3 regions of the Buttiauxella sp. BIGb0552 genome follow, and region 2 is predicted to be linked to each of the others. Evidence: predicted binding sites of a transcription regulator. Region 2 holds the regulator's gene; each other region holds the start of a gene.

Region 1 (10,113 bases), on a different contig from region 2:
ATATCACTTTTATAAGGTGGATGTCGCTTACCGCTAATCCACCCTACAAAAGTTTGAGTAGGTCGGATTAGCGTAAGCGACATCCGACATAATTTAACCGGTGCGCACCACGCGTGCCGGTTCTTCTATAACCTGCCGTTTCATCACTCGCTCTAACACCTGAGCTTCCAGTTCAGCCAGCCGGACAGAGCCGAGCTTACGGGGACGTGGCAAATCAACCGTCAGATCCAAACCGATCTTTCCTTCTTCAATCAGTAACACTCGATCTGCCATCGCAACGGCTTCGCTAACATCGTGCGTCACCAGCAATACCGTAAAGCCATGTTCCTGCCACAAAGAGACAATCAACTCCTGCATTTCGATACGCGTCAGGGCATCCAGCGCACCCAATGGTTCATCAAGCAATAACAGGCGTGGGCGATGAATTAGCGCTCGAGCCAGCGCCACGCGTTGTTTCTGGCCGCCGGACAGGGCAGCCGGCCATTCGGTAGCGCGATTGGCAAGCCCAACGGCTTCCAGCGCTTTCATTGCCGATTCTTTCCAGTTTCCTTTCAGACCCAGACCGACATTGTTAATCACCGACTTCCACGGTAACAGTCGCGCATCCTGGAACATTAAGCGCGTTTCATCCTGGCTTTCGCGCAGTGGTGCGTTTCCGGCAATCAGCGAACCACCGTTGGCATTTTCCAACCCTGCCAACAAACGCAGCAACGTACTTTTACCGCCGCCACTGCGCCCAACTACTGCAACAAATTGCCCGGCAGGAATATGTAACTCCAGCTCATCAAGAATCGTTTTATTACCGTAGCGTTTGGTCACGCTGTTAAGGAGCAGGGGAGTCCCCTGGTTTAAACGGGCAGTATTCATGCGTTCTCCTCCTGCAACTGATAAGCCGGATGCCAGCGTAGCCAGACACGTTCGAGTAATTGCGCGCTGATATCAGCGAGTTTGCCGAGCAGGGCGTAAAGAATAATAGCGACGACGACGACGTCGGTTTGCAAGAACTCACGGGCGTTCATTGCCAGATAACCAATTCCTGAGTTGGCAGAAATAGTCTCGGCCACGATTAAGGTCAGCCACATTAAGCCGAGCGCAAAACGAATACCGACCATAATCGAAGGTAACGCACCGGGCAGAATCACCTGGGCAAACAGGCTAAAGCCTGACAACCCATAGCTGCGGGCCATCTCCAACAAACCCTGGTCGATATTACGGATGCCGTGCCAGGTATTGATGTAAATCGGGAACAGCGTGCCGAGTGCTACCAGGAAAATTTTCGCTGATTCATCAATGCCGAACCACAAAATCACCAGCGGAATCAGTGCCAGGTGCGGAACGTTACGCAGCATCTGAATCGAACTGTCCAGCAGGCGCTCTCCCCAGCGAGACAGGCCGCTTATCAACCCGAGCACTAACCCCAGAGAACCGCCAATGCTAAAACCAATCACCGCACGCCATGAGCTGATAGCCAGGTGCTGCCATAATTCACCGCTGGCTGAGAGGTTCCAGAATGCAATTACCACCCCTTCCGGAGAAGGGAGGATGCGCGACGAAAGCCAGCCTGCGCTCGAAGATAGTTGCCAGATTGCGATAACCGCAACCGGCAAAAACCACGGTGCCAGCCTCAGTAACAGTTTATGCGTTGAAGGGGTCATTGGCTGCTCCTTAGCTTTGCGCCACTTTGCGCGGAATAAAGTCATTGGCTACCACTTCGCCCCTTTCATGAACCAGGCGCGGTTGTGGAATTTGTGGAATCGCGACATCCAGATGCGGGAACAGCAACTCCCCAACACGATAAGCCTCTTCGAGATGCGGGTATCCCGATAGAATAAAGCTGTCGATACCAAGCGCTGCGTATTCGTTGATGCGCTCCGCAACGGTTGGGCCATCACCTACCAATGCAGTACCCGCACCGCCACGCACCAGGCCAACGCCTGCCCATAGATTCGGGCTAATCTCCAGGTTGTCGCGTTTGCCGCCGTGCAACGCCGCCATGCGGTGCTGGCCGACGGAATCGGTACGCGCAAATGCTGCCTGCGCTTTGGCGATAGTTTCATCATCCAGCTGAGAAATCAGGCGATTAGCGGCATCCCACGCTTCTTCGTTGGTTTCACGCACAATCACATGCAAGCGAATGCCGAAACGTACCGTGCGGCCATGAGCTGCGGCTTTCGCACGGACTTGCTCAATTTTCTCTTTCACCAAATGCGGTGGCTCGCCCCAGGTCAGATAGAGATCCACTTGTTCGGCGGCAAGATCCTGCGCTACATCCGATGATCCGCCAAAGTAAAGCGGTGGGCGAGGCTGTTGCACAGGCGGGAATAACAGTTTTGCCCCTTTGACCTGAATATGTTTGCCTTCGTGATCTACCGTTTCGCCTTCCAGCAAACGACGCCAGATATTGGTAAATTCTGCGGAGGCTTCGTAACGCTCTTTATGATTGAGGAACACGCCGTCTGCAGCTAACTCTTCAGGGTCGCTACCAGTAACCAGGTTAAATAAAGCGCGCCCGTTGGAAAGTCGGTCGAGCGTTGCGGCCTGGCGTGCAGCCACGGTTGGCGAGGTCACGCTTGGACGCAGCGCGACCAGAAATTTCAAACGCTGCGTCACGGGAATCATAGATGCGGCAACCAGCCAGGCGTCTTCACAAGAGCGGCCTGTTGGGATGAGTACGCCGGTAAAGCCAAGTCTGTCCGCAGCCTGCGCAATCTGTTGCAGGTACCCGTGGTCAACCGGGCGCGCTGCATCATTGCTGCCTAAGTAGTGGCCATCGCCATGGGTAGGTAGGAACCAGAACATATTTAAACTCATGATTTATTTCCTTAATCCCCTTCATACTTCAAGTTGTCTCTTTGTTGGCTGCGTTCACTCACCCTAATCACTTACTTAAGTAAGCTCATTGGGATGCGTTCTCTTGCCGCCGCGATACAACTCGAATTATTCGGGTATTTCTGTGGTTAGGGTTGCCAGATGCGGGTGCGAATATCGACTTTCTTAGGCACTAAATGGTTGTCATAAAACAGATCTGCGGTTTGCTGCTGTTTTGCCGCAGTCTCGGCGCTGACAGGTGTAATCACCGTTGGGGGGCGGTGATCGAAATAGGTGGCAATCACGTTTTCCGGCAGCCCCATGGTTTTTGCCAGCAGCGCAACGCTTGCATCGCGTTGGCTACGGGTTAACGCATCGGCGTCGCTAAATGTTTTCAGAACGTGTTGCAGGAACGGACCGTTTTGTTCGGCATAAGGGCGTGAAGCAAGATAGAAAGAACCCGTCTGATTCAGCTCGCTGCCGTCGGTTAACACGCGCACGCCACCGTTTAACAAGACTGCAGAATAGTAGGGGTCCCAAATTGCCCAGGCATCAACGTTGCCCTGCTGGAATGCGGCACGCGCATCCGCTGGCGTTAAATAAGCAGGCTGGACATCGGTAAATTTCAGCCCAGCTTTTTGCAGCGCTCGTAGCACCAGGTTGTGGGAGCTGGAACCTTTCTGGAAAGCAATTTTGTGCCCTTTAAGGTCCGCCACGGTTTTTATTGGGCTGTTTTCCGGCACCAGAATCACTTCGGCTTTTGGTTTTGCCGGCTCAGACCCGACATACACCAGATCTGCGCCCGCAGCCTGCGCGAAGATTGGCGGAATATCGCCGGTGCTGCCGAGATCGATGCTGCCGATGTTCAGCGCTTCGAGCATTTGCGGGCCCGCCGGGAATTCAATCCACTGGAATTTTGTGTTTGGATACTCTTTTTCCAGCAGCTGGTGGCTTTTCGCCAGCACCATGCTGACCGAGCCTTTTTGATAACCAATGCGTAGCTGCTCAGGCCCAGTATCAGCCGCATGAAGTGTAGCGCTCAGGCTTAATGTTCCTGCGAGTGCAAGCCACGGAGCGGTTCGTTTCAGAAAGTTAAACATGAGCAACTCCTTGCGTCTTAAAAGGGGAGGAGACAATGAAATCCCGGCGGTGCAGAGCCTGCCAGAAGGTTTCCAGCGAGTTATCGAGGCGTTGTTGTAAGTTGTTGCTGAACACCGGTTTGTGCTGGTAATCCGCAATCTGGCTGTCATCAGCAAACACGCCATGCAGGATTTCCTGAGCTTTTAGCGCATTAAGGACAGGCTTTAATGCGTAATCTACTGCCAGCATGTGCGCCACCGTGCCACCAGTGGCTAAAGGCAGAACGACTTTCTTATCCAGTGCACGTTCAGGCAGCAGGTCGAGCAGCGTTTTCAGAGCGCCAGAAAATGAAGCTTTATAAACAGGTGTTGCGATGATCACGCCATCGGCTTGCTGCAATTGCTCAATGAGCGCTAAAAGAGCCGGACTATCGAAACGTGCGTACAGCAAATCTTCAGGCGCGAAATTCTGTAGATGCCAGTGACACACCTCGATATCCAGAGCGCTCAGTTTTTCGCGGGCATATTCCAGCAGTGCACTAGAACGGGATGGGAAGCGCGGGCTTCCAGCAAGGGTAATCACACGCATATCGTTTCCTTATAACTAATTGTTTGCTTTTAGATAACATTGATAACAATTGACTGTGATATTCGCGCAGAACTCTTATTCCACTAAATGATTTATCTGGAAAAGAATTGCTAAAAAACGCATAACAACAGGGCGTAAGGGAAACGATTGCGCTGATTCAGCCTTTTTTGTCACAGGTCAATTCCATTCAATGACGTTATCGACGATAATACGGCCCCGGTTTGCATACCGGGAATCCAGGAGAGTTCATGTACTACCCCTTCGTTCGTAAAGCCCTATTCAAGCTCGATCCAGAGCGCGCTCATGAAGTGACATTCCAGCAATTGCGTCGTGTATCAGGTACACCTCTCGAATGGCTGGTGCGGCAAAATGTGCCGTCGAAACCTGTCACTTGTATGGGATTGACCTTTAAGAACCCATTAGGCCTGGCTGCAGGTCTGGACAAAAATGGTGAGTGCATAGATGCGTTGGGTGCAATGGGCTTTGGCTCCATTGAAATTGGCACTGTAACGCCTCGCCCACAGCCTGGAAATGACAAGCCAAGAATCTTTCGTCTTGTAGAGGCTGAAGGATTAATTAACCGTATGGGTTTCAATAACCACGGTGTTGATAACTTGGTTGAGAATGTCAAAAAATCCCATTTTGATGGGGTTCTTGGCATCAATATTGGTAAGAATAAAGACACTCCAGTTGAACAAGGCAAAGATGACTATTTGATCTGCATGGATAAAATTTATCCGTACGCGGGTTATATAGCGATTAATATTTCATCACCAAATACCCCTGGATTACGCACGCTGCAATACGGCGATGCGCTGGATGATCTGTTATCTGCAATCAAAAATAAGCAGCAAGCGCTTCAGGAATTGCATCATAAATATGTACCTGTGGCGGTGAAGATCGCGCCGGATCTTTCTGAAGAGGAGTTGATCCAGGTAGCTGATAGTTTGGTACGCCATAATATTGATGGGGTAATTGCGACCAATACGACATTGGATCGCAGCCTGGTTCAGGGCATGAAATATTGCGATGAAATGGGTGGCTTAAGTGGCCGTCCGGTTCAGTTAAAAAGCACAGAAATTATTCGCCGCTTGTCGCAAGAATTAAATGGTCACTTGCCGATTATTGGCGTTGGCGGTATTGATTCATTGATTGCTGCACGCGAGAAGATGGCAGCGGGTGCCTCTTTAGTACAAATATATTCCGGGTTCATATTTAAAGGCCCACCTCTGATTAAAGAAATTATTTCAGGTTTGTAATCTCTGAATGTTTTACTTTCGGACAACCGGGGCTTTATTTTGAGTCCCGGTTGTTTTATATTCCGTCATTGTTGCTAATTTGAACATATTGGTCTTTTATTAATGTGTTCATTTACGAAGCGGTGATAAGGATATTTCTAATCGCAGGTATATGGGGATAAGGGCAAATAATTATGCGGATTAAACCGGACGATAATTGGCGTTGGTATTATGATGAGGAGCATGATCGTATGATGCTCGATTTAGCCAATGGCATGCTTTTCCGTTCCCGTTTCCCTCGTAAAATGCTTACTCCCGATGCCTTTGAAAATACTGGGTTTTGTGTTGATGATGCAGCTCTATTTTTCTCTTTCGAAGAAAAATGTCGTGATCTCATATTAAGCAAAGAGCAGCGCGCTGAACTGGTATTAAATGCACTCGTAGCGATTCGTTATCTCAAGCCGCAGATGCCAAAAAGCTGGCACTTTCTCTCTCATGGGGAATGCTGGCAGCCAATACCTGGCGATGCAGCCTGTGTGTGGTTAAGTGACGATATGCAGCAGGTGAATCTGCTGGTGGTAGAAACAGGTGATAACGCTGCACTTTGTTTATTAGCGCAGCCAGGCTTGCAACTTGCTGGCCGTACCATGCAGCTCGGTGATGCGATTAAAGTGATGAATGACAGATTAAGGCCGCAACCAACAAGTCTCGCCCTTAACCTTGATCAGGCAGTTTAGTTTCCCGCTAACTCTACATCTCCTGCAGGAATACAACTACAGCAAAGGATTGTGCCATCATCATTGATAGCATTTTTCTTCAACGCTTTGACTTCCCCACTGACTAACTTTATCCGGCAGCTGCCGCAAATCCCGGCCCGACAAGAATAGGGCACGCGAATTCCTTGTTGTTCGAGTTGTTCTAGTAAAATTTGTTGGTTGTTACCGCGAAATTGTTGGCCCTGCCAGTCAATCGCCACCATGCTTTCTTGCTGCTCTAAAGGCTCAAGAGTTTCTTCGGTCACTCCTGCGCCATAAACTTTCGCAGGTTTTGTCGCCAGTACTTCGAGTTCATCACCCACACGAATCACACCGCTATTGCGGGCAATCAGATTTTGGCCGAAATCGACATCACCATTATCCAGTGCGGTCCGGAATTTTTGTAATGTCGCGAGAGGTTCACCGCTCGGGTGTTTTCGGCCACGCTCCGGGCTGACGGTGGTGAAAATACAGCGGCTACAAGGTTTGGCGACATCAAATGTTACGCCGCCAATCCGTACTACTTGCCAGCTATCTTCGTCCCAGGCTTGTGCGCCGGTGACTACAATATTCGGGCGAAATTGTGTCATTTTTACACTCGCCGGGCAGCGATTTTGCAAATCGCGCAGCGATGCTTCATTTGCCAGCAAGAATGGGAAACCGTCGGCAAAAGAGAGTGGTACCTCTTCATGACGTTTAACGCGGCGCGTTAAATTTTCACCCAGCCAGCGCAGTTGTACCGGGCGTGAGAAAAAACCGCTCAGCCATTGGTTGATATCATCGGGAGCAATTTGCGCGGTGAAATGGTTTCCCCAGACTTCCGTTGGCGCGGCCTCAGGCCGGAAATCGCTAAAGCGTATTGTGGCGGAACTGCCGTCTGGCGCGCTCAAAAATAGACCATCGTGAATAATGGCCGGAGTAAATAGCACCATCTGCGGGAACTGGCGTGCGGTAATAAAAGTGCCGTCAGGTTCTGTCACCATAAAGATGCGGTCAAAAGCTAAACCGCTGGTAGTTGCCTGAGCATGGGAGAGCGCAAGGCCGCGCATCGATTTCACCGGGTGAATATAAAGCTGAGATAGGGTGATCATGATACGCACGCGCTCCTTGCATAAATGAAGAAAAAGAGAATATAAGAGGCCAACTTTATGACATGCGTGGCGGATTGGCTATAATGCGCCACAATTTTCTTTTTATACCTGATTAAGTGACGATATGAATTCTCTGTTTGCCAGTACGGCGCGTGGGCTTGAAGAGCTATTAAAAACTGAACTGGAGGGCCTTGGTGCGCAAGCATGCCAGGTGGTTCAGGGCGGCGTACATTACCAGGGGGACTCACGTCTGCTCTATCAAAGCTTGATGTGGAGCCGTCTTGCGTCCCGCATTTTGCTGCCATTAAATGAATGCAGTGTTTATAGCGACCTGGATTTATATCTGGGTGTACAGACCATCGACTGGCCTGCATTGTTTGGCTCGGATGCCACATTTGCAGTGCATTTCAGTGGTCTGAATGACGTTATCCGTAACAGTCAGTATGGCGCGTTAAAAGTGAAGGATGCGATTGTTGACTCCTTCACCCGTAAAAACTTGCCGCGTCCGAACGTTGAACGTGAACAACCAGATCTGCGCATTAACGTTTGGCTGAACAAAGATACCGCCAGCATCGCGCTGGATTTAAGCGGCGAAGGTCTACATCAGCGCGGTTACCGCGATAGCACTGGTGCTGCTCCTATTAAAGAAACGCTGGCATCAGCTATTGTTATGCGTTCAGGCTGGCAGCCGGGTACTCCGCTGCTCGATCCAATGTGCGGTTCCGGCACGCTGTTGATTGAAGCTGCGATGATCGCCACCGATCGTGCGCCTGGTTTACATCGCAAACATTGGGGCTTCCTTGGTTGGGCGAACCATGATTTCGATCTGTGGAAAGAGATCACCACCGAAGCACAGGTTCGCGCTCGCAAAGGCCTTGGCGAATATACTTCGCGTTTCTATGGTTCGGATAACGATTCACGCGTTATCGAACGCGCTCGTGCCAATACCCGTCGTGCGGGTCTGGGCGATATCATCAGTTACGAAGTCAAAGACGTGGCTAAATTAACCAATCCGCTGCCGGAAGGCCCGGTTGGTACGGTTGTCAGTAACCCGCCATACGGCGAGCGTCTGGATAGCGAACCTGCGCTGATTGCATTGCACAGCCTGCTTGGCCGCAATATGAAAAACCATTTTGGCGGCTGGAATTTGTCACTGTTTAGCGCATCTCCGGATTTGCTTAGCTGCCTGCAACTGCGTGCCGAACGCCAGTTTAAAGCGAAGAACGGCCCGCTGGATTGTGTTCAGAAAAACTATCAATTATCTGCCACCAGCACGGGTGCGCAATCAGGCCAGATCGCTGATGATTACGCGAACCGCCTGCGCAAAAATATCAAAAAACTCGATAAATGGGCGCGTCAGGAAGGCATCGAATGCTACCGAATTTACGATGCCGATTTGCCAGACTATAACGTTGCTGTTGACCGCTACGGCGAGTGGGTTGTGGTTCAGGAATACGCGCCGCCTAAAACGGTTGATGCCAATAAAGCACGTCAGCGTCTGTTTGACGTGATCGCTGCAACAATGTCTGTACTGGAATTGCCATCCAACCGACTGATCCTGAAAACCCGTGAACGCCAGAAAGGGAAAAGTCAGTATCAGAAAATGGATGAGAAAGGCGACTTCATGGAAGTGAGCGAATATAACGCTCGTCTATGGGTCAACCTGACTGACTATCTTGATACCGGTTTGTTCCTCGACCACCGTATTGCGCGCCAAATGCTGGGCAAAATGAGCAAAGGGAAAGATTTCCTTAACCTGTTTGCTTATACCGGCAGTGCGACAGTTCACGCAGGTTTAGGTGGTGCTAAAACGACGACCACCGTCGATATGTCTCGTACTTACCTGGAGTGGGCTGAGCGTAACTTGCGTCTTAACGGCTTGAGTGGCCGTGCACACCGCCTGGTTCAGGCTGATTGCCTGGGCTGGTTGCGTGAAACCGATGAACAGTTTGATCTGATTTTTATCGATCCACCGACGTTCTCAAACTCAAAACGTATGGAAGAATCTTTTGATGTCCAGCGCGACCATATCGTGTTGATGAAAGACCTTAAGCGTCTGTTGCGCCAGGGCGGCACCATTATGTTCTCCAACAATAAACGTGGCTTCAAAATGGACTTTGACGGGCTGGCTAATCTGGGCCTGAGTGCTCAGGAAATCACGCAGAAAACCTTGTCACCAGATTTTGCCCGTAATCGCCAAATTCATAACTGCTGGCTCGTTACTCACGTAGCCAAGGATTAATTGTCATGTCATTGATTAGTATGCACGGTGCCTGGTTGTCGTTTAGCGACGCACCGTTGTTAGATAACACCGAACTCCATATCGAAGAAAACGAACGCGTCTGTCTGGTTGGCCGTAACGGTGCAGGTAAATCCACACTGATGAAAATCCTCAACCGTGAAGTGCCGCTTGATGATGGGCGCATGGTTTACGAACAGGATTTGATTGTCGCGCGTTTGCAACAAGATCCTCCGCGTAATGTCGCGGGCACGGTTTACGACTTCGTTGCAGAAGGCGTGGAAGAGCAGGCCGAGTACCTCAAGGCCTATCAC
Region 2 (10,113 bases):
TTCTGGGTTAATTATCAGCGAAGCAACGCAAATTTCGGCGCAAGCTAAAGGTTATGAAGGCGCTCCAGGTTTGCATAGCGATGAGCAAATCGCAGCATGGAAGAAAATTACCGCAGGCGTTCACGCCGTGGACGGTCGTATAGCGGTACAACTGTGGCATACCGGCCGTATTTCTCACACCAGTATTCAGCCAGGCCAGCAGGCACCGGTTGCGCCATCTGCAATTTCTGCCGGAACGCGCACCTCATTACGTGATGAAAATGGCCATGCCATTCGCGTCGACACCTCAATGCCACGTGCTCTTGAGCTTAATGAAATCCCTGGTATTGTGAATGACTTCCGCCAGGCTGTAGGTAATGCACGCGATGCCGGCTTTGATATGGTCGAATTACACTCTGCACACGGTTACCTGCTGCACCAGTTCCTGTCACCAACATCCAACCATCGTACTGATGAATACGGTGGCAGCCGCGAAAACCGCGCACGTCTGGTATTAGAAGTGGTTGATGCTGCAAGTAAAGAGTGGAGTGCCGATCGCATTGGTATTCGTGTCTCGCCAATTGGTTCTTTCCAGAATGTCGATAACGGCCCGGATGAAGAAGCCGATGCACTGTATCTGATTGAAGAATTGAACAAACGTGGCATTGCCTATCTGCACATGTCTGAACCAGACTGGGCTGGCGGTCAACCTTATACCGAAGAATTCCGTCAGAAAGTACGTGAGCGCTTTAACGGTGTGATCATCGGTGCCGGTGCCTACACGCCAGAAAAAGCCGAAACATTAATCGAGAAAGGCCTAATCGACGCAGTAGCCTTTGGCCGTGACTATATCGCTAACCCGGATTTGGTTGAACGCCTGCATCACAATGCAGAACTCAACGCCCAGCGCCCTGAAACCTTCTATGGTGGTGGCGCAGAAGGTTATACCGATTACCCGACTTTATAGACCCCTCTCATTGATAGCGGCGCTAGTTCGCCGCTATACTTACCTTACATTTAGAAATTAACCCTTTAATTTTACCCAAATAATTCGGGTTGTAAGTAGGTTGTACAACTTGAAGAATGATGAGGAAAAGAGGATTTTATGCGCTTACTTCACACCATGCTACGTGTCGGCGATCTGCAACGCTCCATCGAATTTTACACTAACGTGCTGGGCATGACTCTGCTGCGTACCAGTGAAAACCCTGAATACAAATACTCTCTGGCGTTCGTTGGTTATGGCCCGGAAACCGAAGAAGCGGTTATCGAACTGACCTATAACTGGGGCACCGATAGCTACGATTTAGGCAATGCTTATGGTCACATCGCGCTGAGCGTTGATGATGCGGCTGAAGCCTGTGAACGTATTCGTAAAAACGGCGGCAATGTCACCCGTGAAGCTGGCCCGGTAAAAGGCGGCTCCACCGTTATCGCTTTTGTTGAAGATCCTGACGGCTACAAAATTGAGCTGATCGAAAGCAAAGACGCAGGTAAAGGCTTGGGTAATTAATATCCTGTTACGGGTGCTCTCTGCGCCCGTTAGCTTCCCTTGTTAAAATTTGCCATAATACGCGCTGCTTTTTCCCCGTATTAAGAGATCCTGATGTCTGACAACACGCAACTGCATAGCCTGTGCGACCGTTTTCGTGGTTTTTATCCGGTAGTAATTGATGTTGAAACCGCCGGGTTTAATGCTAAAACCGATGCTTTACTTGAAGTCGCAGCCATCACGTTAAAGATGGATCAAGACGGCTGGTTATCGATTGACGAAACCCTGCATTTCCATGTTGAACCTTTTGAAGGCGCAATTCTTCAACCTGAAGCGCTGGCCTTTAATGGTATCGACCCGCATAACCCGTTGCGTGGTGCAGTGAGTGAATATGACGCGCTGCACGCCATTTTTAAAATGGTGCGCAAAGGCATTAAAGACAGCGGTTGTAACCGCGCGATCATGGTCGCCCATAATGCGACATTCGATCACAGCTTTATGATGGCAGCGGCAGAACGTGCTTCTTTAAAACGTAACCCGTTCCATCCATTTGTGACCTTTGACACTGCTGCACTTAGCGGGTTGGCTCTCGGCCAGACGGTACTCGCTAAAGCGTGTATTGCCGCTGGTATGCCATTTGACAGCAGCCAGGCGCACTCGGCTCTATATGATACTGAGCAAACCGCCGAGCTTTTTTGCGAAATCGTTAACCGTTGGAAACGACTCGGTGGCTGGCCACTCCCCTTACCGGCTGAGCCAGAATCCGAAGCATAAAAAAAGCGACCTTAACAGGTCGCTTTTTATTTCACTCCAGGTCTGACTCCAGTTGCAAATTACTCTGCGTCTGGCTCTTCAGATTTATGCTTGGCAGCAGATTCTTTAATCAGTGCCTGCAACTCGCCACGCTGATACATCTCAATAATGATGTCGCAGCCGCCAACCAATTCACCATCAACCCACAGCTGCGGGAAAGTAGGCCAGTTAGCGTATTTTGGCAGCTCAGCACGGATGTCTGGATTCTGTAAAATATCAACGTACGCGAAACGCTCACCACAAGCGGATAGCGCCTGCACAGCCTGGGCGGAGAAGCCACAGCTAGGCAGTTTCGGAGAACCTTTCATATAAAGAAGAATTGGGTTCTCAGTAATCTGTTGTTGGATTTTTTCAATAGTGCTCATTGCTTGCTTCCTCAAACCAAGTGCTGGCATTAGTCTGCCATTGTAGCGATTGACGCCCTCTCCAGAAAACACCATTTTTTATAGGGCTTTTCTGTCATACGCGATGGAGGGACAACATGTATCAAGAATAACACTTTTCCCGCCACTGAAAATCAGCAAATGACCCTAAGCCTGATCAATAAATAGCCTTGCAACCATTAGTTTGGTTAATTTTTTTGCGTCCGGTAACGAAACAGCAAGACGAATAGTAAAAGGTTATTAACTTTATCGTGCTTAATAGATTAGAATCGGCGGGTTTCGCAAAATCATACACGGGCATGATGGTTTTTCTCATGCATTCATTTTCACCAGGGGATTGTCGAGTGGCGCGGATAACAAAAATTTCTATCACGCTCTGTGCTCTGCTATTTACCTTGCCGTATACACCATTGACGCATGCGTCTGAGCACGCTCGTCCCGTGGCTGCGCAAAAAGCGCACGTTGTTAAAAGCACAACGAAGAGCACAGAAAAAAGCAGTAAGAGTAAAACCACTACCACCAGCAAAAAAAGCACCACCTCAGTCAAAACAGCCAGCAAGAAAAAAGAAACAACTGCCGCAAAAAGTAAAACCGCCCAAAATGCCAGCAGCGCTAAAACAAAGAATCTTGCAAAAAACTCCCGCAATAAAACCTCTAAGCTCGCAAAAGTCCAGCCTGTTACTTTCACCGAAAAATGCAGCAAGCCGCGTAAAGGCCATAAAGCGCATTGTGTAAAAGTTAAATCAGAGCAGCCAACGACGATTGCTGCGGCGCATAAAGTCCGTGTGCAAAAAGCACAAAAAACGGCAATGAACAAATTGATGGGCCAGATAGGCAAACCGTATCGTTGGGGTGGCACCTCGCCGGTTACCGGTTTCGATTGCAGCGGTCTGGTTTACTACGCATACAAAGATTTAGTGAAGTTCCGTATTCCTCGTACCGCTAACGAGATGTATCACCTGCGTGATGCCTCATCTGTAGATCGTGGGGAGCTTGAAACTGGTGATTTGGTCTTCTTCCGCACCCAAGGTCGGGGCACCGCTGACCATGTTGGCGTGTACGTGGGCAACGGTAAATTTATTCAGTCACCGCGTACCGGACAAGATATCCAGATAACCTCACTAAGCGAAGACTACTGGCAGCGCCACTATGTCGGTGCCAAACGCGTTATGACCCCTAAAACAATTCGTTAAACTCTATTTATCGAAAACCTGCGCCTGCCCTTCCCTGGGCAGGTGAGTTCCCTCTTTTGCTTATCCTTTCAATTTGTTACCCTAAACCCGCACTAAAAGTGATGTTTAACAATAGATACCCAAAATAATTCGAGTTGCATCGCAGCCAACAAAGATGCAGCTCGAAGTATGAAGGGTAATAAGGAGTCAGCAATGTCGTTCGAACTACCTGCACTACCATATGCAAAAGATGCTTTAGCACCGCATATCTCCGCCGAAACTCTGGAATACCATTACGGTAAACACCATCAAACCTATGTCACTAACCTGAACAATCTGGTTAAGGGCACTGCGTTTGAAGGTAAAAATCTCGAAGAGATCGTTCGTACTTCCGAAGGCGGCGTGTTTAACAACGCAGCACAGGTTTGGAACCACACCTTCTACTGGAATTGCCTGGCACCAAATGCTGGCGGTGAACCAACTGGAGAGCTTCTGGAAGCCATTAATAAGTCGTTTGGTAGCTTTGCTGAGTTTAAACAGCAGTTCACTGATGCAGCTATTAAAAACTTTGGCGCTGGCTGGACCTGGCTTGTCAAACAAGAAGATGGCGCTCTGGCGATTGTCTCTACCTCAAACGCGGGTACCCCACTAACAACAGCGGCAACACCGTTATTGACTGTGGATGTGTGGGAACATGCGTACTACATCGACTACCGCAATGCTCGTGCTGGCTATCTTGAGCATTTCTGGGCGTTGGTGAACTGGGAGTTTGTTGCTAAGAATCTGGCAGCATAAAACCTAAAATATATGGGCCGCGATTGCGGCCCATTTTAATCAGAGCGATGTATCAGTGCAGTACGGCGGTTAACGCGCCACACACAATCAGTGCCAAAACAACAACCGTGGTCATGATTGAAAATTTCAGATCGGTACTCATTAGCAAACTCCTTTTATTACCCTACAATCGGTGTGTCGGCTTGATTTTCCCACAATCAGACATAAAAATCCCCCTGGTTTTAACCTGATATCGCTTTTCCCTCTTTCACTTTTCTCCTGGATAGGCCAAAATCCCACGCTAATTTATTGCGTACCATCTACTCAACGCCCTCCTCCCGTTTTATGTCGCAATCCCGGCATACCTGCAACCTTAACGTTGCCTCAGGAGTTGGCGTACGCAAACGTTTAACACATTGGTTATCAGGGGTTTACGATATGGCCCGGAGTGAAATTTAATGGCGACAATCAAGGACGTAGCGAAGCTCGCAAACGTTTCCACCACAACCGTATCACATGTGATTAACAAGACCCGTTTTGTGGCGGAAGAAACACGTAACGCGGTCTGGGCGGCAATCAAACAATTGCACTATTCGCCGAGCGCCGTCGCGCGTAGCTTGAAAGTTAATCACACCAAAACGATTGGTTTGCTAGCCACTTCTAGCGAAGCACCCTATTTTGCCGAGATAATCGAAGCTGTCGAAAATAGCTGCTTTGAAAAAGGCTACACCCTGATTTTGGGTAATGCGCACAATAATTTCGAAAAACAGCGCGCCTATTTATCCATGATGGCGCAAAAGCGCGTCGATGGGCTGCTGGTGATGTGCTCTGAATATCCGGAATCATTACTGACTATGCTTGAAGAGTATCGTCACATCCCAATGGTTGTGATGGACTGGGGCGAAGCCCGCGCAGATTTCACCGACTCCGTTGTCGATAATGCCTTCCACGGTGGCTATCTGGCTGGACGTTATTTGATTGAACGTGGTCACCGCGAAATTGGTGCAATCCCTGGCCAAATGGAGCGTAATACCGGTGGCGGCCGCCATGCTGGTTTTATGAAGGCGCTGGAAGAAGCTGGGATCGCTATTCCTGAGAACTGGATTGTGCAAGGTGACTTTGAACCTGAGTCAGGCTACCGCGCCATGCAGCAGATTATCGGTCAGTCTCAGCGCCCTACCGCAGTATTCTGCGGCGGCGACATTATGGCGATGGGCGCAATTTGTGCTGCTGATGAAATGGGTTTACGCGTACCGCAGGATATTTCCATTATCGGTTATGACAACGTGCGTAACGCTCGTTATTTCACACCGGCATTGACCACCATTCACCAGCCGAAGGACTCGCTGGGTGAAACAGCTTTCAATATGCTGCTGGATAGAATCGTCAATAAACGCGAAGAGTCGCAATCAATTGAAGTACATCCGCGCCTGATTGAACGCCGTTCTGTGGCTGATGGCCCATTCCGCGATTACCGCCGCTAAAATAGTCAATGGAGCCTGTCTAAGCAGGCTCCTGCAACCACTCCTGATTCATCGTCTCACTATCCCCTAAATACTCCAGCAGCCAGGCCAGAGCTGGCGAAGCATCATTTTGCCGCCATGTCAGGCAACATGCCGCGTCCGGGAACGGGTTATCGAGCGTCAGCTCACTCCACTGCCCTGAAGCCAACCACGGCTTTGCTATATGCAATGGCACCATACCAATACATAAACCCGCGCTAAGACAATCAGAGCCAGATTCCCAGTCTGGAACCACAACTCGACGCTGGTTATCCAAAAGCCAGGTAATACGCTTCGGTAGCGAACGGGAGGTATCTTCCAGTACTAACGACGGCCAGGCTCGCAGATCATCATCACTTAAGGTTCCGCCCTGCTGTGCCAGTGGGTGATTTGATGACACCACACAGCGCCAACTCAACGTCCCCATATCGCGGAACGCATAACGCCCCCCGACAGGAATAGCTTGTGTCGCACCAATCGCGACTTCAACTCGCCCATCAGCCAGCGCATCCCACACGCCGTTAAACACTTCCTGGAATATACGCAGTTCGATATCCGGAAAATGACGATAAAAATCCAACACCAACTGACGCGTTCGTTCAGGTTTAACGATGTTATCAACTGCGATAGCCAGGTGCCCGCGCCATCCATTTGCGATCTGTTGACACTGCTGCCGTGTCGTCATCATTTTTTTGATAACAGAGCGGCCTTCTTTCAGGAAAAAGACGCCTGCGGGGGTTAATTCAACATCCCGATGGCGACGTTCGAATAACGGAACCGCTAACCAATCTTCAAGTTGCCGTACCGTATAGCTGATAGCTGACGGAACGCGGTGCAGCTCTTGTGCTGCACCACTGAAGCTGCCATTGCGCGCTACCGCATCTATCACTTCCAGCGAATATTCTGACCACATTTCTCTGCTCACAAAATTTTTGAACGCAACCTACAAATATTAGCGTTTCACAAGCCTATTTGCACTCCGTACACTCTCGCGGCGATCAACCTGCAAGATAAAACAAGAGAAAATTATGCAACCATCAAAAGGATTTCTTATCTGGCTGGCTGGATTAAGTGTTCTGGGCTTCCTTGCCACAGACATGTATCTGCCTGCTTTCGCTGCCATTCAGCAAGATTTACAGACCGATGCCTCCGCCGTTAGTGCGAGCCTGAGCCTGTTCCTTGCGGGCTTTGCGTTTGCCCAGTTAATGTGGGGGCCGCTGTCAGACCATTTCGGACGTAAACCAGTTTTGCTGGCCGGTCTGAGTCTGTTCGCCGTCGGTTGTATTGGAATGTTGTGGGTAGAAAGTGCCACCGCTCTGCTGGTCCTGCGCTTCGTTCAGGCCGTTGGTGTTTGTTCTGCCGCGGTAAGCTGGCAGGCACTGGTGACCGATTACTACCCGGCAAACCGCGCAAATCGTATTTTTGCAACGATTATGCCGCTGGTTGGTCTGTCTCCTGCACTGGCTCCACTTTTGGGTAGCTGGATTTTGACCCACTTTGACTGGCAGGCGATTTTCGCCACACTGTTTGCCATCACGCTGGTGCTGATGATCCCAACTCTGCGTCTGAAACCACGTACCCAGCATCACCCGCAAACAGAAGACAATAAAGTCAGCTTTATGTCGTTACTGCGCTCTCGTGTATATAGCGGCAACGTGTTGATTTACGCAGCTTGCTCTGCCAGCTTCTTTGCCTGGCTGACCGGTTCTCCGTTTATTCTGAACGATATGGGTTACAGCCCGGCGGCAATTGGCCTGAGCTATGTGCCGCAAACTATCGCCTTCCTGATTGGTGGTTATGGCTGCCGTAGCGCACTGCAAAAATGGCAAGGCAAGCAAATGCTGCCGTGGTTGCTTGCGTTATATACGGTGAGTGTTTTCGGCACCTGGGCGGTATCGATAAGTGGACACGCGAACCTGACCATGCTGCTCATCCCATTCTGTATCATGGCGATTGCCAACGGGGCGATTTACCCAATCGTTGTTGCTTCTGCACTGTTGCCTTTCCCACAAGCCACAGGTAAAGCCGCTGCGCTGCAAAACACGCTGCAATTGGGCCTGTGCTTCCTGGCAAGTTTGATGGTGTCATGGTTGGTCGCTACTCCACTGCTGACAACCACCAGTGTCATGCTGGTAACAATTGTTCTGGCCATGCTGGGTTATCTGCTTCAGCGTCATAAAAATGCCGAAGTCTGGCAACCGGCTGAATCAGATGCACATTAAGATTAAAATTGCTCAACCTCAACATGGTTAGCTTGCTAAGAATATGTGATTGAATCACCGCTTAAGCGAGCCTATACTCATAAACGGCTCAACAAATAACACCATAATAATCACATTAAAACGGGAGCCTTTTGGCTCCCGTTTTTGTTTTACAGCTGTTTTTTGGGGCGCCAAGCCCCCTTTCTCTGTTCTACGTCGGATATCAGGCACACGGAATTTTCCGTGACATTTCTCACATGCCCAAAATAGCGTCTACGCTGTTTTAAGGTTCCTCTCACATTGGTGATGGAGAAGCTATGAGTTCATCGTGTATAGAAGAAGTCAGAATAAGAAATAACCCGTGGTATCGGATTGTGAACGATATGCTCACGCGGGCAGGGGTAGAAATTAATGGCCCACGCCCCTTCGATATACAGGTTAAGCATCCCGATTTTTTTAAGCGTGTTCTGCAAGAGGGTACACTGGGTCTTGGTGAAAGCTATATGGACGGCTGGTGGGACTGCGAACGACTGGATATTTTTTTCCATAATGCCATTCGCGCCGGACTTGAGCGGCAACTCCCCCACCATTTAAAAGACACGCTACGTGTAGCCGCCGCGCGCTTAGTTAATCTGCAATCCAAAAAACGCGCGTGGATAGTCGGTAAAGAACACTATGATTTGGGCAATGACTTATTTAGCCGCATGCTTGATGAACATATGCAATATTCCTGCGGTTATTGGAAAGACGCTACTACGCTAAGTGATGCACAAAACGCCAAGCTTAAAATGATCTGCGATAAGCTGCATCTTGAGCCAGGAATGACGCTACTTGATATTGGTTGCGGCTGGGGCGGTCTGGCAGAATTTGCTGCCCGGAATTACGGCGTAGCCGTTCATGGTGTAACCATCTCCGCCGAACAACAAAAATTGGCGCAAGAGCGTTGTAGCGGGCTTAACGTTAATATTGCACTGCAAGACTATCGCGAACTGGATATGCAATTCGACCGCATTGTTTCTGTCGGCATGTTCGAACATGTTGGGCCGAAAAACTATGCCACCTATTTTAATGTTGCCGACCGCAACCTAAAACCCGACGGTATTTTCCTGCTGCATACCATTGGCTCGAATAAAACCTTTAACGGTGTTGACCCATGGATAGACAAGTACATTTTCCCTAATGGCTGCCTGCCATCAGTGCGCCAGATTGCCGATGCCAGCGAAGGTCATTTTGTGATGGAAGATTGGCACAATTTTGGCGCCGACTATGACAAAACATTGATGGCCTGGCATGAACGCTTCAATAACTTTTGGCCGGAAATTGCAGATAACTATTCAGAACGATTCAAACGCATGTTTAGTTATTATCTGAATGCTTGTGCCGGTGCCTTCCGTGCACGTGATATCCAGCTCTGGCAAGTCGTCTTCACTCGTGGCGTCGAAAACGGTTTACGGGTTCCGCACTGATTTCCACCCCGGCTCCGCCGGGGTAAATTCAATCCTTGCAAACATGTTGCATTTTCTTAACAAAATGTGAGTCCCTTCACGTTTCCTGCGCTACTTTCTTCACGAGTTTGATCCCGTTAACACTTATCTCTTTATTCATTGGAAACCGGTTTCCATGTTGTTTCACAATCAGTCCACTTTCCAAAAAACAATAGCAAGGATACCGCCATGAGCATGTACCAAAAAATGGTCAATGTGATTGAGCAAAAAGTCACGCCAATGGCAGGAGCAATGGGCTCTCAGCGCCATGTCATCGCCATTCGCGACGGTTTTATCTCCGCCCTTCCGTTTA
Region 3 (10,113 bases), on a different contig from region 2:
GATTGCTGAACGCCTGCGTAACCTCGGTAAATATACCTTTGCTGACGTGGCATCCTATCGCCTGAAGCAGGGGCCGATTCGCATCCTGTCGGCCTGTGGTTCTCTGGTTGTGGTAGCTCTTTACCTGATTGCCCAGATGGTGGGCGCGGGCAAACTCATTCAATTGTTGTTTGGCCTGAACTACCACGTTGCGGTGGTGCTGGTTGGCGTGCTGATGGTGATGTACGTGTTGTTCGGCGGTATGCTGGCGACGACATGGGTGCAAATTATCAAAGCCGTATTGCTGCTGTTCGGCGCAAGTTTCATGGCCTTTATGGTGATGAAACACGTCGGCTTTAGCTTCAACAACCTGTTCGCTGAAGCGATTGCGGTACACCCGAAAGGTGTGGCAATTATGAGCCCAGGCGGGCTTGTGAAAGACCCGATATCAGCGCTTTCGCTGGGGTTAGGTTTGATGTTTGGTACCGCAGGTTTGCCACACATTTTAATGCGCTTCTTCACCGTAAGCGATGCCCGCGAAGCGCGTAAAAGCGTGCTGTATGCCACCGGGTTCATGGGTTATTTCTACATCCTGACCTTTATCATCGGCTTTGGTGCAATCATGTTGGTGGGTGCAAACCCAACCTTTAAAGATGCCGCAGGCGCACTGATTGGCGGTAACAACATGGCAGCGGTTCACCTGGCTGATGCTGTGGGTGGTAGCTTGTTCTTAGGCTTTATCTCGGCAGTTGCCTTCGCCACCATTCTCGCGGTGGTTGCAGGCTTAACACTTGCAGGAGCATCTGCGGTTTCCCATGACCTCTACGCCAACGTCTTCCGTAAAGGGGCGTCTGAACGTGATGAGCTGAGAGTTTCGAAAATCACCGTTCTGATATTAGGCGTGGTGGCCATCGGGCTGGGGATTTTGTTCGAGAACCAAAACATCGCCTTCATGGTCGGGCTTGCGTTCTCCATTGCGGCGAGCTGTAACTTCCCGATTATTCTACTGTCGATGTACTGGTCGAAACTGACCACACGCGGCGCGATGATTGGTGGCTGGCTCGGCTTGCTGACGGCGGTTATCCTGATGATCCTCGGCCCAACCGTTTGGGTTCAGGTTCTCGGCCACGCCACAGCAATCTTCCCGTACGAATACCCAGCGCTGTTCTCGATTCTGGTCGCGTTTGTTGGTATTTGGGTGTTCTCAGCCACTGATAACAGCCCGGAAGGTAATCTCGAACGTGAGAAATTCCGTGCTCAGTTCATCCGTTCCCAGACCGGGATTGGCATCGAACAAGGCCGTGCGCACTAATTAGTTTCAACTCTCCCCGGCTCGTTCGAGTCGGGGATCACATTTTCCCCCTTCTCGCATTTTATTCCCTACCCAGAGCGCTACAGTAGCTCATAAATGAAACATTGTTTTATTTCATAAAGGGTGAGGATGGAATGAAAAGATATGCATTAGTAGGAACGGGCGGACGCGCTGGTTTATATATCGAAGCCATCAGCGGTAAATGGAAAGAGAATTCGCAACTGGTGGCATTTTGCGACACCAACCAGACGCGCATGAATTACGCCAATAAACTGTTGAGTAACTCAGGTGCAGCGCAGGTATCAACCTGGAAAGCGGCGGATTTTGAAACCATGATCCGCGAGACGCGCCCGGATATTATTATCGTCACCACGATGGACCGCACGCATGACGATTACATAGTGCGTGCACTACATGCCGGTTGCGATGTGATAACCGAAAAACCGATGACTATCGATGAGCAACGCGCTTTGCGCATTCTCGATGCCATCGAAGAAACGGGCCATCAAGTACGCGTTGCCTTCAATTACCGTTACGCGCCGCATCACAGCAAAATCCGCGAATTGCTGATGGAAGAAACCATTGGCGAGGTGTTTTCAGTCCACTTCGAATGGCTGCTGAACACCGAGCACGGCGCGGATTATTTCCGCCGCTGGCACCGCGAAAAACGCAATAGCGGCGGTCTGTTGGTGCACAAATCCACCCACCATTTTGACCTGATGAACTTCTGGCTGGGCAGTTATCCGGAACGTGTTTATGCGGAAGGTGGGCTGCGTTTTTACGGTAAAGAGAATGCGCAGATGCGAGGCATCTCGCAGTTTTACCCACGCGCACACGGTTTCGACGCCGCAAAAAATGATCCGTTCGCGTTGCATATGGAAGAGAACGAGCAGCTCAAAGCGCTGTATCTGGACGCCGAACACGAAGATAGCTATTACCGCGACCAGAGTGTTTTCAGCGATGGCATCAACATTGAAGATACGTTATCGGTGCTGGTGAAATACCAAAACCAGGTGCAGATGACCTATTCCCTTAACGCTTATTTGCCGTGGGAAGGGCTGAATGTAGTGTTCAACGGCAGCCGCGGGCGGCTTGAGATGAAACTGGTGGAAATGTCTTATGTGAATGCCGGTGGCGACCGTGAAAACGAAGGCAGCCTGGAAAGCTGCAATATTACGGTGTTCCCGATGTTCGCCGCTCCTTACAAAGCTGATTTCAGTATTGGCGCGGGCGGCCACGGTGGTGGTGATAATGCAATGTTGGCCGATTTGTTTGGTGAGCCGAGTAACGACCCATTAAAGCGCGCGGCTGATCACCGCGCTGGAGCTATGTCCATTTTGACCGGTATCGCCGGGAATATTTCAATGCAGCAACAGCGCCCGGTTTGGTTTAAAGAGTTTGAGTTGGTTTCACGGCTGAAAAGTAAGTAAGCACTTACCGGGTGGTGAATCCCTCCGGTATTAAAACATCAACCAGCTTACCAACGGCGCGATTAACACCATTACGACGCCGGAAAACATCATTACCAAACTGGCGACCACACCTTCCTGCGGGCCAAGTTCGTAGGAACGTGCGGTGCCAGCGCCGTGAGAAGCGGCACCAAAACCCGCGCCTTTTGCCATTCCTTCACGAATGGCGAGGCGCAAAAACAGCACATCACCCACAGCCATACCAAATACACCCGTCACTACCACAAATAATGCCACCAACTCCGGCTGCCCGCCGAGTGGTTTAGCAGCGGCTAAGGCAAAGGGTGTGGTAATCGAACGGACCGCCAGGCTGCGTTGAATTTCATCGGGCAAAGTAAACAAACGCGCCAGCCAAACCGAACTGGTAACCGCAACAACAGTGGCGGTGATAACCCCCGCCGAAAGTGACATCCAGTGGCGTTTGATAACATTCAGATTGTCATAAACCGGCACTGCAAAGGCGATGGTCGCCGGGCCAAGCAGCCACAGTAACCAGTGCGCTTCGCCCATATAATTTTGATAGGAGATATGACCCAAAACCAACATTACCACCAGCAATACCGGCGTTAAAATCAACGGCATCAGAGGCAATTTTCGAAAGCGGCGATAGAGTTTTTTATTGGCAAAATAGAGCCCAAGGGTAATAACCAGGCACAACAGACTCAACTGAAAGTTACTCACCGCGAGCCTGCCTGCGAGCAATTCGCGCCAGCTCATAACGATAAACTTTATCCACCACCAGCGCAGTAGCACCCAGCACCAGTGAAGTGCTGATAGCAATCACGATGAAGATACGCCAGCCATCTACCATCAGTAATTCTGCATAGTTCACCACCGCGACCACGGCGGGCACAAAGAACAGCAGCATTTCAGCTAATAACCAGCGGGAACCCGCACGAACCCACTTCAGCGGTACCACTCGGCAGACAATCAACGCCAGTAATAGCACCATTCCCACAAGGTTTGCAGGAAGCGGTAAATGCCACCAGTCAACCAACTGTTGGGCGAGAATGAACAATCCGGCGTATATTGCAACTTGCACCGGCACCTGAATGCGGCGGAAAAGAACAGGCGTAAAACCACGTAACGCCAGGGCCATGAGAGTGGCACTCCAGAAAATGTGATGTGGAGATTATAGTTAGCCAACTTCATTGAAAAAAATGAATTAAAATCATCACAGGTATAGTCAACAGGAATAGTTATGGACATCAGGACGCTACGTTATTTTGTTGAAGTGGTTCGCCAGCAAAGTTTTACCCGCGCGGCCCAAAAGATGTTCGTCACCCAGCCGACCATAAGCAAGATGCTGCGCAACCTCGAAGATGAGTTGGGTTGTACTCTGCTGATTCGTGATGGTCGCAAACTATTACTGACTGATACCGGGGAGGTGGTTTATCAACGAGGATTAGCCATTTTGGCGGAATTTCGCCAACTTGAAGCCGAACTTGGTGATATCAACCATCTCAACAAAGGCGTGTTGCGCCTCGGTATTCCACCGATGGTCGGCACCCTGATGGCAGGGCCAATTAGCCTGTATCGCCAGCGCTATCCAGGTGTTGAATTAAAGATTTCTGAATTTGGTGGTTTAACGGTGCAGCAGGCTGTTCTTAATGGCGAGCTGGATTTAGCCATGACCGCGTTGCCTTTTGAAGATGAGCACCACACTTTCTGCTCGTTACCTTTGCTGCATAATCCGCTGTGTGTGCTGGTTCCGCGCTCCGGGCATTGGACAACACGAGAAAGCATCGATCCCATCGAGCTTGCGGTCCATCCTCTGCTTATCTACAACGAAGATTTCGCGTTAAGCCGCCAGTTAATTCAGCTCTTCCAGGAGCATGGGTTTACTCCGCGTATTGCGGTACGTAGCGGTCAGTGGGATTTTCTGGCCGCGATGGTGCAGGCCGGTGTAGGGATTGCGATTCTACCGGAGACTATTTGCCAAAAACTGGATAAAAACACGTTGATGTGGCTGCCGTTAAACAGCGACTTAACGTGGCAACTGGCGATGATCTGGCGCGATGGGGTTTATATTTCGCAAAGTGCGCAGGCATGGATTGCCTGCTGTAAGGAGTTTTGGCCGGTCAGTTCATAGCGCCCTCTCCCCCTGCAGAGGGAGAGGAATAGTCGATTACTGCTGTTCGACCAACAACGCTTCCAGCAAATCCAAATCGTGCAGCAGCTTCATCAACGTCTCATTGCTGATTTTCTGTGTGGCACGTAAATGGTAAAGCTCAGCACGCTCGGAGCGTAGTGCGGCCAGGCGGAATCGGCGCTCAAGGTTCTCTTCAAGCTCACTACTTTCTACATCATTACGCCCGTCAGCCCGGCGGCGTAAGTTCCCGATTACCCGCGAACTGACCTCTTTTAACAGTTGGTCATCGATGTTCTCATTGACGTCAGATTGCAGGCGCTCTTCCATTTTCTGAATTGCGACAATCGCCACTTCAGCCGTTGCCGCACGCGCGGTACGCTCTTCCTGCCGCGCCACTGATTTGTCAGGGACTTCTACATTACGCAGCAAAATCGGCAGCATAATCACCCCGACTAACAGCGAGAATAGAATCACACCCGCCGACAGGAAGATAAGCTCGTATCGTGCCGGGAACGGTGAGCCATTACCCAGAAGCAGCGGAATGGAAAGTACACCCGCAAGCGTAATCGCCCCGCGCACACCGGCAAATGATGCAATACACAATTCGCGGGTTGTGTAGTTACCGAACTCCAACGGACGCTTTTTCATAAAACGCAGGCTGATGCGTTTCATGGTCCACAGCCATAAGAAACGCACACCGATCAGCGCGAAATAGATAAGCCCGACATCAACAAATAACATCCAAAGTTCGACGTTCGGATCGGCATTTGCCGCTGCAATAGAGGTTTTCATGATGCCCGGTAATTGCAGACCCAACAGCAAGAACACCATGCCGTTGAACACGAATTCAAGCATCGCCCAGACACTGTTTGCACGTAAACGCATCGCCAATGGCGCACTGCGCAACACGCCAGAACGGGTAATAGTCATACCCGCAGCAACCGCCGCCAAAATGCCGGAAACGCCGATATGTTCGGCGATCAGGTAAGAAGCAAACGGCAACAGCAGAAGCAGCAGGATTTGCGTTGCGGGTTCGTCACCGCTCCAGCGGCTCATCAGGCGCAGCGATTTACCGTACAGCCAGCTGACTGCAATCCCGGCCAACAGGCCGCCAATCGCTACTTTGAAGAACTCGAGGGTGGCACCACCGACGGAAAACACCATCGTTCCCACCGCCACGGCGACCGCCATTTTCAACGATACCAGGCCGGAGGCGTCGTTCATCAACGCTTCACCCTGCAAGATACCCATGATTTTCTTTGGAATACGCCCTTCTCCGACAATACCGGAAAGCGCCACGGCGTCGGTCGGCGAGAGGACGGCTGCCAGTGCAAAAGCCGGAAGCAGCGGAATGCCTGGCACGAGGAAGTAAATCAGGAAGCCAATACCGACCACGGTGACCAGCACCAGAACCAGCGCAAGGCCGATGATTTCCCGCCCGTGGTTGAGAAATTCGTGCGTCGGCGTTTTCCAGCCATCGGCAAACAGCAGCGGCGGAATAAACAGCACCAGGAAGAGTTCCGGGTTGAAGTCGACATGCAAACCAAAGTGCGGCCAGGCGAGCACAGCACCTATCGCGATTTGCATTAACGGAAGCGGGATCTGGAACGGCAGCATGCGTGTGGCCACCCCAGAAAGAGAAACCACAAGGGTCATGATGAGAATGGTAAAGAAGATTTCCATACTGTCCTTAGTCGAGGTGTTTTGTGAAACCCTTTTTGCAGGATGTTGTGTTACCCAATAGTAAAACAACTTTTTATACCGGAAGGAAACAGGAAATAACTTGAAGTGGTTTTGGGAGGAGTACTCAGAGTTTTTACTCTAAATAATTCAAGTTGCAGCCAGGCGGCAAAGCAGCGACCCCCAGGAGCTTACTAAAGTAAGTGACTGGGGGTCGCGAGTGCAGCCAACAACCCTGCAGCTTGAAGTATGACGAGTAAAATTAAATTGCCCAGCCGCCTGCGTAGAATGCGACCAATGCAATAGCAATCACGACTGTACCGATATTCAGCTTACGCCACTCACCAGAGACGATACGGCCAATCACCAGAGTTGCGAAACCAATCATGATGCCGGTAACGATGTTACAGGTCAGCACGATAAATACCGCAGTAATCAGGCCCGCCATGGCATCAACAAAATCTTCAAAATCGATTTTGCCCACGTTGCTCAGCATCAGCAAACCTACATACATCAGCGCCGGAGCGGTAGCGTATGCAGGAACCAGATAAGAGAGCGGTGAGAGGAACAGAATCAACAGGAACAGCACACCAACGGTGATTGCCGTCAGGCCGGTTTTACCACCTGCAGCAGTACCTGCCGCAGATTCGATGTAAACCGCAGCAGGAGCTGCACCCACCAGGCCTGAGAACACTGAGCTCAGGGAGTCGGTAGTCAGCGCTTTGCCGCCATCGATGATTTGACCGTCTTTATCCAGCAGATTTGCCTGGCCCGCAACGGCGCGGATAGTGCCGGTTGCATCGAATACCGCAGTCATTACCAGCGCCAGAACGCTTGGCAACACCACTGGGTTCAACGCGCCCATGATATCCAGGCTACCGATCAGCGAGTTGCCCGCTTCATCTTTCAGCGAAGGCATAGCGAAAATGCCAGAGAAATGAACGCTTGGGTCAAAAATCAGACCGAAAACAGAAATACCGATAATGGTCAGCAGAATGCCGCCAGGGACTTTCAGTTTTTCCAGACCGATGATCACCGCAAGGCCAATCAGCGACATAATAACCGGGAAGCTATCGAAATGACCGAGCGCAACTGGCAAGCCATCAAGTGGGTTTTTAATTACCAGGCCGACACCGTTTGCGGCAATCAGCAGCAGGAACAGGCCGATACCGATACCAGTACCATGCGCAACACCCATCGGTAAGTTACGCAAAATCCAGCTACGAATACCGGTTGCGGAGATGATGGTGAACAACACACCCATCAGGAACACGGCGCCTAAAGCAACCGGAACGCTGATGTGTTGGCCGAGCACCAGGCTGAAAGCGGTAAACGCAGTCAGTGAAATGGCACAACCGATTGCCAGCGGCAGGTTCGCCCAAAGGCCCATGACAAGAGAGCCAACACCGGCTACCAGGCAAGTTGCCACAAAGACCGCCGCAGGAGGGAAACCTGCTTTACCGAGCATGCCCGGTACAACGATCACGGAGTACACCATCGCGAGGAAGGTGGTTAAACCCGCTACAACTTCCTGACGAACGGTGCTGCCACGTGCAGATATTTTGAACCAGGCGTCAATGCCGCTGGTTGCACGCGGAGAATGATTAGACATAGTGAAAAATCCCCTGAGATTTTTATGATTACATTGGTATGCGTGGTGGACAATCCACTGCTAATTAAACGTTCATACTCTTCATTTTTCGGGTTACGTACTTTCCCGGTAACTCGAATAAGTTGAGTAGATCCCTATACTGCGTTTGTGACAAAAAGGGGCGCCACAAAAAAAGCAAACGTTTAACTCCGCGCATACAAACTAGGCGTCAAAATTAAGGCAAACGATTATCCGGCCTTCTTACATGGATTTTCAACCGAACTTTGCCGCTTTTTGTCGAAAAAGGTATTAGCCGGTCAAAATATCGTCACCTCGTGCGCAAACGTTATCGTCGATGCGCAATTTAGCAACAATGATGCAAGATACTGGTTATAGTTTTTCCTGACTCATAGGATTTTTAAATAGATAAGATCACGGGATCTCAAAGGGCCCACCTTGCTGAATCGCCCGCTGCCAGGCAGGGCGCATTTGCACTTTGCTGTACCAATTCTGCAGATTCGGTAAGTCGTTAATGCCACCTCGCGAGAGCAACGCGATCACCGGGAAACTCATCTGAATATCTGCCGCGCTAAACGCCTGCCCGGCAAACCACGGATTTTGTTGCAGCGAATCTTCGAGATAGCGCGCATGGGTCATAATCTGTTTATTCAAATAAGCCTTTTGCACTCCCTGCCCTAACACCTTCCCCACCGGGCGCAATAACCACGGAACTGGTGCTTTCCCAAGACTGCCGAACACCAGCTTCATCATTAATAAAGGCATTAACGATCCTTCGGCGTAATGCAGCCAAAAGCGGTAACGGAGTTTGTCTTCATTGGTAATAGGTTTGAGGCGGCTTTCGGCGTCATACGTTTCTTGCAGGTATTCAATGATTGCCCCCGACTCCGCGAGGATATTGCCATTATCTTCCACTATCGGTGACTTCCCTAATGGGTGCACGGCTTTTAACGACGCGGGTGCCAGCATGGTTGGTTCGCGCTCGTAGCGAACAATCTGGTACGGCACCTGTAGCTCTTCGAGCATCCATAAAATGCGCTGCGAGCGGGAGTTATTGAGATGATGGACGATAAGCATAAGGTAACCTTTTGTTTAGCAAGATGAGTTAACTATAGGTAAATGTGCAAAGAGTGGAGCATTAAAATCGTTCAAAAAACATTCAAAACCACCTTGAAACCTGGCTGAGCAGAACTACAATTAAGTTGTCAGTGCAATCCGGAACCTCCTGAGAATGTGTAATTGAGGGACGCTGATGTCGGGGGAAACCCTCCTTGCGAAAAGCGGGATAGATCGAAAGACAAAGACCGGGAATAAACTAAAGCGCCGAAGTTGGGCGCTTTAGTTTTGCCTGCTATTGAGGTTAATCATCTTCCAGTAAACGAGCACCCGTCCCCTCTTCACCGAGTTTATCGCCTGGGTTTCGCAGCGGGCAGTCAGCACCCGATAAACAACCACAGCCAATGCAGCCATCAAGTTCATCGCGCAGTGCGGTCAGCATATTGATGCGCCGGTCCAGTTCTTCGCGCCATTGCGACGACATCTTTTTCCAGTCGTTCTTATTAATTTTGTGCCCGTCTGGCAGCACCCCAAACTCTTCACCGATGGTCGCTAACGGAATGCCGATTCGCTGGGCGATTTTAATAATGGCAACGTTTCGCAGCACATCACGCGTGTAACGACGCTGGTTTCCACTGTTTCGTCTGCTTTTGATAAGCCCTTTGCTCTCGTAGAAGTGCAAAGCCGAAACGGCCACGCCGCTACGCTTCGCCACCTCGCCAGGACTGAGTAAGGGTTTAAAGCGCGGTAATTTCTTTTCCATAATGCTCTTTACCTCAAGTTAACTTGAGGAATTATACTCGCTGCCAACAAAACCGGCTAATCGTAATCAGGATGGCTTATGGCACACCAGGACATTATTCAAACTTTGACTGAATGGATTGACGATCACATTGATCAGCCGCTGAACATTGAT

Evidence for each region. Region 2 encodes PurR, which represses purine synthesis genes. Its sites were predicted from a motif close to CANGCAAACGTTTGCNTG; they were not measured.
Region 1: pyrD (quinone-dependent dihydroorotate dehydrogenase) is a predicted target of PurR. The motif match lies at 4,613-4,630, and genes of this name have one in related genera.
Region 3: EDF88_RS17535 (NCS2 family permease) is a predicted target of PurR. The motif match lies at 8,316-8,333, and genes of this name have one in related genera.

The regions. Positions count from the first base shown of each region.
Region 1 covers NZ_SODY01000002.1:255,690-265,802, reverse strand. The annotation lists gene pepN (aminopeptidase N) at 1-1, shown strand, start outside; gene ssuB (aliphatic sulfonates ABC transporter ATP-binding protein) at 94-867, opposite strand; gene ssuC (aliphatic sulfonate ABC transporter permease SsuC) at 864-1,655, opposite strand; gene ssuD (FMNH2-dependent alkanesulfonate monooxygenase) at 1,666-2,811, opposite strand; gene EDF88_RS06060 (sulfonate ABC transporter substrate-binding protein) at 2,958-3,908, opposite strand; gene ssuE (NADPH-dependent FMN reductase) at 3,901-4,476, opposite strand; gene pyrD (quinone-dependent dihydroorotate dehydrogenase) at 4,725-5,735, shown strand; gene zapC (cell division protein ZapC) at 5,909-6,451, shown strand; gene EDF88_RS06040 (YcbX family protein) at 6,448-7,560, opposite strand; gene rlmKL (bifunctional 23S rRNA (guanine(2069)-N(7))-methyltransferase RlmK/23S rRNA (guanine(2445)-N(2))-methyltransferase RlmL) at 7,685-9,802, shown strand; gene EDF88_RS06030 (ABC transporter ATP-binding protein) at 9,808-10,113, shown strand, end outside.
Region 2 covers NZ_SODY01000001.1:184,511-194,623, reverse strand. The annotation lists gene EDF88_RS00890 (alkene reductase) at 1-946, shown strand, start outside; gene gloA (lactoylglutathione lyase) at 1,085-1,492, shown strand; gene rnt (ribonuclease T) at 1,586-2,245, shown strand; gene EDF88_RS00875 (Grx4 family monothiol glutaredoxin) at 2,305-2,649, opposite strand; gene EDF88_RS00870 (C40 family peptidase) at 3,012-3,860, shown strand; gene sodB (superoxide dismutase [Fe]) at 4,053-4,634, shown strand; gene EDF88_RS00860 (YnhF family membrane protein) at 4,687-4,776, opposite strand; gene purR (HTH-type transcriptional repressor PurR) at 5,072-6,097, shown strand; gene punR (DNA-binding transcriptional activator PunR) at 6,117-7,028, opposite strand; gene punC (purine nucleoside transporter PunC) at 7,144-8,337, shown strand; gene cfa (cyclopropane fatty acyl phospholipid synthase) at 8,634-9,782, shown strand; gene EDF88_RS00835 (PTS sugar transporter subunit IIC) at 9,990-10,113, shown strand, end outside.
Region 3 covers NZ_SODY01000006.1:73,992-84,104, reverse strand. The annotation lists gene actP (cation/acetate symporter ActP) at 1-1,291, shown strand, start outside; gene EDF88_RS17560 (Gfo/Idh/MocA family oxidoreductase) at 1,426-2,721, shown strand; gene EDF88_RS17555 (LrgB family protein) at 2,752-3,441, opposite strand; gene EDF88_RS17550 (CidA/LrgA family protein) at 3,434-3,859, opposite strand; gene EDF88_RS17545 (LysR family transcriptional regulator) at 3,962-4,852, shown strand; gene EDF88_RS17540 (Na+/H+ antiporter) at 4,889-6,535, opposite strand; gene EDF88_RS17535 (NCS2 family permease) at 6,795-8,144, opposite strand; gene EDF88_RS17530 (glutathione S-transferase) at 8,556-9,218, opposite strand; gene soxR (redox-sensitive transcriptional activator SoxR) at 9,502-9,960, opposite strand; gene soxS (superoxide response transcriptional regulator SoxS) at 10,039-10,113, shown strand, end outside.